2 regions of the Streptomyces sp. NPDC002619 genome follow, and region 2 is predicted to be linked to the other one. Evidence: riboswitches for the same ligand, from Rfam matches in the RefSeq annotation. Region 2 holds a riboswitch; the other holds the start of a gene.

Region 1 (4,410 bases), on a different contig from region 2:
CTCGCGCAGCGCGGCGAAGGAGGTGTCGGGGGCGGGCACGAAGCGGCGGCCCGCGGCGGCGGCCACCTCGCGCAGGAAGGCCCGCCGGAAACCGTCCGACTCCAGGGAGCCGTGCCAGTGCGTGCCCCAGGTCCGCCCGACCCGGCAGCCGTCCAAGAAGGCCTCGCCGCCGGTCACTTCGGCGACCCCGTGATGGATCTCGTACCCCTCGACGCGCTCACCGAGTGCCTCACCGACGGGCCGGGCCAAGGTCTTCTCCCGCGCGAACCGCACCCGCACGGGCAGGATGCCGAGCCCGGCCACGTCCCCCCGGCGGCTTTCGACGTCGTCCTCGATGTGCTCGCCGAGCATCTGGAAGCCACCGCAGATGCCGAGCACGGGTCGGCCGTCGGCGGCCCTGCGCCGCAACGCCTCCGCCAGCCCCCGCTCCCGCAGCCACTCGAGGGCCCGCACCGTCCCGCGCGTCCCCGGAACGACGACGAGATCCGCGTCGGCCAGCTCCTCCGGCCGGTCCACGAACCGTACGACGACGCCCGGTTCGGCGGCCAGGGCGTCCACGTCCGTGAAGTTCGACATGAGGGGAACCGCGCAGACGGCGACGCGCAGCACATCCTCGCCTACCGGCGCGGCGACGGCCGACTCCCGTACGGCACCCCGCAGGGAGATCCGCAGCCCGTCCTCCTCGTCGATCCCGAGCCCGTGCCGGAACGGCAGGACGCCGTACGTCCGCCGCCCGGTCAGTCCGTGCAGCATGTCGAGCCCCGGCTCGAGGAGGCTGATGTCCCCCCGGAACTTGTTGACGAGGAACCCGGCGACCAGCTCCTGGTCCTCCGGCGACAGCAGTGCGACCGTCCCGAAGAAGGAGGCGAAGACACCCCCGCGGTCGATGTCGCCGACGACGAGCACGGGCAGCCGCGCGTTCCGGGCGATCCCCATGTTCACGATGTCGGTCCGCCGCAGATTGATCTCGGCGGGCGAACCGGCCCCCTCACAGATCACCGCGTCATACGTGCCCCGCAACTCCTCCAGAGACTCCAACACAGTGCCGAGGAGCGCCTGTTGCCGCCCGCCGTGATACCCGCGAGCGCTCAGCTCGCCCACCGGCTTTCCGAGCAGCACGACTTGACTGCTCTGCTCGCCGCCCGGCTTGAGCAGCACGGGATTCATCAGCGCGGTCGGCTCGACGCGGCACGCCTGTGCCTGCATGGCCTGCGCCCGCCCGATCTCCGCACCCTCACGCGTCACGAACGAGTTGAGGGACATGTTCTGCGCCTTGAACGGCGCCACCTTGACCCCCTGCCGCACAAGCCACCGACAGATCCCGGCGGTCACGACACTCTTCCCGGCATCGGAGGTGGTACCGGCGACGAGGAGACCACCGTTCATGGCGTACGTCCCTTCATGACGAGACCCGCGGCGACACTGACGCCGAGCGCGAGCAGACCGACGCGCTTCGAGAGCCGAACCGCCCGCTCGATGTCCCCGACTTCCACAGAACGCCCCTCCTCGTTCAGTACCGGCCGATGTTCAACCCGCCCTGCGTACGACAGCGTTCCGCCCAGCCGCACCCCCAGCGCCCCCGCGAACGACGCTTCCACGGGCCCCGCGTTGGGACTCGGGTGCTTCGCGGCATCGGCACGCCAGACGCGTACGGCCCCCAGAGGGTCACCCCCGGCGACCGCGGCCAGGACGGCAGTCAGTCGCGCCCCGGGCCACCCCGCCACGTCGTCCAGCCGCGCCGAAGCCCACCCGTACCGCCGGTACTTGGGCGACTTGTGCCCGACCATCGCGTCCAGGGTGTTGACGGCACGAAATCCGAGCAGCCCGGGCACACCGCCCACGGCTCCCCACACCAGTGCCCCCACGACGGCGTCGGAGGTGTTCTCGGCGACGGACTCGACGACGGCCCGCGCGATCCCGTCGGCATCCAGGGCCTGGGGATCCCGCCCGCACAGATGCGGAAGTCGCGCCCGCGCCGCGGCCACGGCCCCCGCCTCCAGGGCCCGCCCGACGGTCCGCGCCTCCCGGGCCAGTGAAGTCCCGCCCACGACGGCCCAGGTGGCAACCGCGGTCAGTGCGACGGAAGCGGCGGGGGAGGTGCGTACGGCCTTCTCGGCCACCGCCCCGAGCGCGACGGCACCCCCGACGCACACGGCGGTGTGCAGCGCGCCCCGTCCCCGGTGGTCCCGCCACAGCACCTGCTCGACGGCGCCGGCGACCCGGCCGAACGCGGCCACGGGATGCCCGCGGCGCGGATCGCCCAGGAGCAGGTCGCCGAGGAGGCCGACGGTGGCGCCGTACGCGAAGACGCGATCGGCACGCATCGGCTCAGCCGGCCGAGGGGTCGGGAAGCGACCTGGTGCCGTACCTCAATCCGCAGCCGCGCATGGCGATATGTCCTCACTCAGGGTGTCCACGCCCTGGTTCGACGAGACCGGCGGTGAGAGTTCCTGGCTCCCGGGGAGTTCTTCCCCGGTGACAGTGGCGGGACCGCGCCGGATTCGCACCGGCTTCCTCTCTTGCCGCCGTACATGGCTCAGGAAGTCCACCACGCCCTCGGAAGGGCCGTCAACTTGCTGTTGACCTGCGTGGGGAGAGTGTGCCGAGGCTCATATCGGCGCCGGCGCACGCCGGGTGACGGCATGCGAAAGGCTCCTGCCCGAACAGGTCGGGAAGGAGCCGTGCACGCCCGGCGGACGCCGCCGGGACCGAGTTCAGGTCTCGGCCGTGACCGGCGTCAGGCCTTGGCCATGATCAAGTAGATGCCGTACGCCACTGCCCCCGCGCACGCAGCGAAGCAGACGTACGCACCGGTCACCGCGAGCGCCGCGGGGTTGCCCTGGGCTGCGGCCCGTTCGCGGCGCGACAGACCCGCCACGCCGAGGGTGAAGAGAGCCACGAGGCCCACGGTGGCCACGAGGCTGACGCCGAAGACGGAGCCGATGGCCGACCAGTCGATCTTCATGGTGATGCTTCCTTCGATTACCGGGTGGGCGGGCTCAGACGGCGGCGGCCGGCGGGGCGGCCGGGTCGGCGGTGGCCGGGGCCGGGGCGGGCGAGGGGATCGTGGCCGTCAGTTCCTCGGTCACCGTGCCCGCCGGGGGCGGCGTCACTGCGACGATGGCCGTGGTCACCACACCGGCCGGCTCCTCGGCGTCGTTGACGTTGCTGTGGTCGACCACCTCGCGGCGGGAGAGCTTCCAGATCGCGGCGCTCGCGGCGACCAGGAAGACGGCGACGACGGCGGTGGCCCAGTCGCCCAGGTCCGTCACGCTTTCCGCGAGCGCGCCGACCAGCGCGGCGGCCGGCAGAGTCAGCGCCCAGGCGACGATCATGCGGGTCGCGGTGGACCAGCGGACCGCGCCGCCCTTGCGGCCGAGGCCGGCGCCCATCACGGAGCCCGAGACGACGTGCGTGGTGGAGAGCGAGAAGCCGAGGTGGGAGGAGGCCAGGATGGCCGTGGCCGCGCTGGTCTGGGCGGCGAAGCCCTGCTGCGGCTGAAGGTCGGTCAGACCCTTGCCCATCGTGCGGATGATGCGCCAGCCACCGATGTAGGTGCCGAGCGCGATCGCGAGACCGGCGGAGAGGATCACCCAGGTGGGAGGGTTCGAGCCGGGGGCGACGGCACCGCCGGCGATCAGCGCGAGGGTGATGATGCCCATCGTCTTCTGTGCGTCGTTCGTGCCGTGCGCGAGGGAGACCAGGCCGGCGGAGGCGATCTGGCCGGCGCGGTAGCCCTTGCGGGTGGCCTCGCCGTCGGCGTTCTTGCTGATGGCGTACGAGAACCGGGTCGCGAACATCGCCGCCAGGCCCGCGACGAGCGGGGCCGCGAGCGCCGGCAGAAGGACCTTGGTGACGAGCGCGTCGCCGTGGACGGCGCCGAGGCCGGCGGAGGCGATGGTGGCGCCGACCAGACCGCCCATCAGGGCGTGCGAGGAGCTGGAGGGCAGGCCCACCAGCCAGGTCACCAGGTTCCAGAGGATCGCGCCGACCAGTGCGGCGAAGATGACCTCGGGACGGATGCCGGTCTCGTCGACGAGACCTTTGGAGATCGTGTTGGCGACCTCCACGGAGAGGAAAGCTCCCACGAGGTTGAGTGCGGCGGACATGGCCACCGCGACCTTGGGTCTGAGCGCACCGGTCGAGATGGTCGTGGCCATCGCGTTGGCGGTGTCGTGGAAACCGTTCGTGAAATCAAACGCGAGTGCGGTTACCACCACAATCGCGAGGATCAGCGAGAAGCTTTCCATTTACCCAGGCAATCTTTTGAGGTCATCGGCCGGTTGACCGTAGGAAACCTGGATGAACGGAAGATGAACTCAAGCAGGCTTGGCGGTGTCGCAAATCGGGGATTGCTGCCCGCTCGGGCGCGGCGACCCGGACGCCCGTTGGCCGGTGGCCCTGGTTGAA
Region 2 (4,410 bases):
TTGTCGTACTCCCTTCACGGGTGATCACGGCACCCGTATCACTTCCCTCCTTCTCGTCACGCACAATCCGGGCCCACTTGTGTCCTCCACCACGAACTCCGCCGCGAACTCCCCTGCGGGGCCCGGCGGGAGGCATCCGGCCGCCGCTGCCCGTACGGTACGTGCGGAGCCGTTCCCGCCTTCCCCGTCCGACCGGAGGAACCCGCACGTGACCAGTCGCGTCACCTTGGTATCGCCCGCGATGAGCGTGTCCCTGCGCCAGGCCCGCTTCGACGACGGCGGCCCGCTCGACGAAAGCGGCGCGGCACGGGCCCGGGCGGCCCGAGGGACCCTGCGCGCGGCCCGGCGGGTGCTGGTCTCCCCCACCGTGCGCTGCCGGGGTACTGCGTCGGCGCTCGGACTCGACGCCACGGAGGCGGCCGAGCTGGCCGCACTGGACGTGGGCCGCTGGCGGGGCCGTACGCTCGACGAGGCCGCCGCGGCCGAACCGGACGCGGTCGCCGAGTGGTTGGCCGATCCGGGGGCCGCGCCGCACGGAGGTGAGTCGGTACGTGCCCTGTGCGCCCGCACGGCGCGCTGGCTGGAGTCGGTCCAGGATTCCGAGGGCGGGATCCTTGCCGTGGTGGAGCCGGAGTTCGTCCGGGCCGTCGTGGTCGTGGCCCTGGGTACGGCGCCGGAGACGTTCTGGCGGCTCGACGTACCGCCGTTGACGGCGACCGCGCTGACCGGACGCGCGGGTCGCTGGAACCTGCGGCTCGGGCAGTCGCTCGACGCCGAGGAAATCTGAGTGCCGTGAACGGCGGAGGGCCACCGAGTGGTTCCGGTGACCCTCTCCCCGTCAGTGCGGCACGGGTGTCGCCGCTGCCGCCGGTGGCCTCGCGGGGCGGGGGGACAGCAGGCGCTGGGCCAGCTCGCCGAAGAGCAGGCCGAAGCCGGTCCACAGGGTGAGCTGGATGGCGAGGGCCGACATGCGGAACCGCCACAGCAGGGTTGCCGGGAAGTCCGTCGGGACCTCATTGACGGCGGGCAGGAAGGCAAACGCCAGCCCGATCACGAGGACGAAGAAGGCGACCGCGGCGACGGTGGCGTACCAGGTGCCGAGGCGGCCGGCGAGTCGCTTGCCGACGATCACGGCGGCCACGGCCAGCAGGACGCTGAGCAGCATCATCAGGAAGTACAGGGTCGTGCGCCGGTCGATGGTGTCGGGGTCACCGACAGAGGGCGGGTTGGCCGGGTACTTCAGGAACGGGACGACGTAGACCGCGAGCAGTGCCGTGCCGGACAGCAGCAGGGCGGTGGCGCGCGGGGTGAAGCGGCCGACGCGGCCGAGCGCGAAGCAGAAGGCGAGGGCGGCGATGCCGCCGAAGGCGACCCCGTAGATCAGCACACCGGTGGCCAGGCCTGCGGTGGACTGCAGGGAACGGGAGACGGCCTCGACCTCGTGTGCGTGCGCCGGGGCGTGGGACTCTTCGAAACCGATGGCGTCGTCGACGCTCGGCTCACCGAGGACGTAGGCGACGAGCAGGGCGAGCAGGCCGGCCCCGAGGCCGGCCAGCATGCCCCGCACCAGAAGGTTTCTGACGGTTGCGGAGTTCATGGGTGTGCGGCGTCCCTCGCGTCAGTGGCAGGGGAAGCCGAGCAGATGGCGGGCGTCGTGCACCCACTCGTGGACGTTCTCGCCGGAGACGAGTGAGGTGGCGCCCTGCTCGGCGCCGACGAAGTACAGCAGGACCAGCATCAGGATGCCGAAGAAGACCGCCCACGGCGCGATCGCGCGGATCGGCAGTGTGGCGGGGAGTGCGGGGGCGTCGGTTGTCGGCTGAGCGACGTGCTGCGCCATGGCAGACCTCCTCGGGAGTTCGCGTCCCATCTCGGTGGTGCACTGGACGAGGGCGGCGGGTCTGACTCGCGGGCTCCCGAGGGTGTCCCGTTCACAGTGGCGCGACCGTGCCGGATTCTCACCGGCTTCCGCCTGGCCTTCGTCGATGTCCCTGAGACCGTACCGTGCGGCGGGACCACCGCCAAGTGCGCCCAGTTCCACGTGACCTCGGTCTCAGCGCGGCGCGACCGTCGAAAGCCAGTCGGTCAGCAGTGCGTTGATCTCCTCGGGACGTTCCTGCTGGATCCAGTGGCCGCAGCCCTCGAGGATGTGCGAGGCGCTGAGACCCGGCAGAGTGGTGGGGTACGCCTCCATCGCGTCGGCGAGCCAGATGGTGGAGGCGTCCAGGCCGCCGCCGACGAACAGCGACGGCTGGGTGACGGGGTCGCCGTGATGGTCGGCGAGGTCGGCCCAGTCGCGGTCCATGTTGCGATAGCGGTTGAGTGCTCCGGTCAGGCCGGTGCGCTCGAACTCACCCGCGTAGAAGTCGAGTTCACGCTCACCGAGCCAGGTCGGCAGCGGTCCGGCCGGGAAGCGGTCACGCAGGGCTGCGCCGGGACGGACGAAGTGCGGGTCCGGTGCGCCGGGTGCGGGCATGGTGTCGGCGGACAGCGCGGCGTAGAAACCCGCGAGCCAGCCACGGACGTCGGGCTCGATCTCCGCCTCGGCGCGGCCGGGTTCCTGGAAGTAGGAGACGTAGAACTCCTCTTCACCTCCCATCCGCGCGAACACGTCACTCGGTTTCGGACCCCCCGGCGGGGTATACGGGACGCTCAGCAGTCCGACGGCACGGAAGACGTCGGGTCGGAGCAGGGCGGAGGTGGCGGCGATGCTCGCGCCCCAGTCGTGGCCGACGATCACCGCGGACCGCTCACCCAGCGCCTCCACCACGGCGGCGTTGTCGTCCACGAGCTCGAGCAGCCGGTACGCGCTCAGTTCCGCGGGCTTGGAGGAGCGGCCGTATCCGCGCACGTCGACGGCGACGGCGCGGTAGCCGGCGGCTGCCAGCGCCGGGAGCTGGCGGCGCCACGAGTACCAGGACTCGGGGAACCCGTGTACGAGGAGCACCAGGGGGCCGTTGCCCTGTTCCACCAGGTGGATCCGGCCGGCCGGCGAGGGCACGAGCCGATGAGTGACGTCGGGGGCCGACGAGTGCGGCATGGATCCTCCCAGGGCTTGCGTGGACAACTGGGTCGATCATGCGTCGCCGGCACGCGGCAGGCCGAGAGATGTTGCCGGTCCGGCAAACGAACCGGCCCGGCGTGCGTCCGGGCCGGTGGCGGTCTCAGTCCCGTACCGACGGGTGCGCGATACGGGCCGTGCTGCGCGCGATACGGCAGGCCGACTCCTACGAAGAGAAGGCGGGTTGTACGATATGACTGGCCGTCAGACGCTCGATCGTCTCCACGGCCAGGCTGCGCGACTCGTCGTCGACGTGGGGCCCTGCGTCGATGGCGTACGTGTCGAGCATCGCCATCGCGATGTCGAAGACGGGCTCCGGACGCGTGGTGAGGTAGGCGAGCAGATCGTCGTCGCTGCCACGTGCCGCCAGCAGGATCGCCTTGATGAGCGGGTTGTCGGCGGCCTGCTGGAGGGGGTAGCCGACGCCGGCCCTCCCCCCGGACTCCAAGTCGTATCGATGCGCGTCGAGTTCGCGCTGGTTGCCCACCACCGCGAGGGCCTGGGTGTGCCAGGTGTGCGGCTTCGTCTACGACGAGGCCGAGGGCTGGCCCGACGAGGACATCCCGCCCGGTACGGCCTGGGAGGACCTCCCCGACGACTGGTCGTGCCCGGACTGCGGCGCGGCCAAGGCCGACTTCGAGATGGTCGAGGTCACGCACGCCTGAGTCGGGCCACAGGATCTGCGGTACCTGATCCGCCGGCCCTACCCTGGGCCCGTGTGGAGGTGCGGCGAGGATCCAGGGGCGGCGGCGTCCCGGCTCACGGGGCGACCGGTGACGGACGTACGTCCGCTGTCCGGGTCACTCGCCGAAGTCACCCTCCGCGGCGGGCAGTTGGTGGTCGTGAAGCGCGCCGACGCGCCACGGGCCGTAGCGTCCGAGGTGGCCGGGCTGCGCTGGCTGGCCGCCGCAGGAACGGTCCGCGTACCGGCGGTGCACGGTCATGACGAGCGGTGGCTGGTGATCGACCGCGTCCCGACGGGCCGGCCGAGCCCGGAGGCGGCGTTCGACTTCGGCAGGTCGCTGGCCGCCCTCCACGCCACCGGCGCACCCGCGTTCGGGGTCGCCCCGCCCGGCGGTCCCGACGACGCGTACATCGGTCTCGCCCCGATGCGCAACGCGCCCGGCACGGACTGGCCGGGCTGGTACGCCGAGCACCGCGTGCTCCCGTATCTGCGGCGGGCGGTCGACGACGGCATCGTCCAGCCCGCCGAAGCGAGCGTCGTCGAGCGGGTCTGCGAGCGGTTGCCCGAGCTGGCGGGCCCCGCCGAGCCGCCCGCGCGGCTGCACGGCGACCTGTGGAACGGCAACGTCCTGTGGGGCGGCGACGGCCACGTCCGGCTCATCGAC

Evidence for each region. A riboswitch is a leader RNA that binds a small molecule or an ion and turns the genes downstream of it on or off. The one in region 2 is predicted to bind cobalamin.
Region 1: it holds a riboswitch for cobalamin, as region 2 does, so the genes downstream of both, ACFYXB_RS29355 (cobalamin biosynthesis protein) here and ACFYXB_RS34000 (CbtB-domain containing protein) in region 2, are expected to answer to the same signal.

The regions. Positions count from the first base shown of each region.
Region 1 is NZ_JBIAQV010000023.1:64,109-68,518, forward strand. It holds gene ACFYXB_RS29350 (cobyric acid synthase) at 1-1,386, opposite strand, end outside; gene ACFYXB_RS29355 (cobalamin biosynthesis protein) at 1,383-2,324, opposite strand; cobalamin riboswitch at 2,424-2,566, opposite strand; gene ACFYXB_RS29360 (hypothetical protein) at 2,738-2,965, opposite strand; gene ACFYXB_RS29365 (anion permease) at 3,000-4,250, opposite strand.
Region 2 is NZ_JBIAQV010000032.1:43,067-47,476, forward strand. It holds gene ACFYXB_RS33990 (histidine phosphatase family protein) at 209-787, shown strand; gene ACFYXB_RS33995 (CbtA family protein) at 839-1,597, opposite strand; gene ACFYXB_RS34000 (CbtB-domain containing protein) at 1,619-1,840, opposite strand; cobalamin riboswitch at 1,877-2,038, opposite strand; gene ACFYXB_RS34005 (alpha/beta fold hydrolase) at 2,054-3,040, opposite strand; gene ACFYXB_RS34010 (hypothetical protein) at 3,228-3,551, opposite strand; gene ACFYXB_RS34015 (rubredoxin) at 3,541-3,726, shown strand; gene ACFYXB_RS34020 (fructosamine kinase family protein) at 3,778-4,410, shown strand, end outside.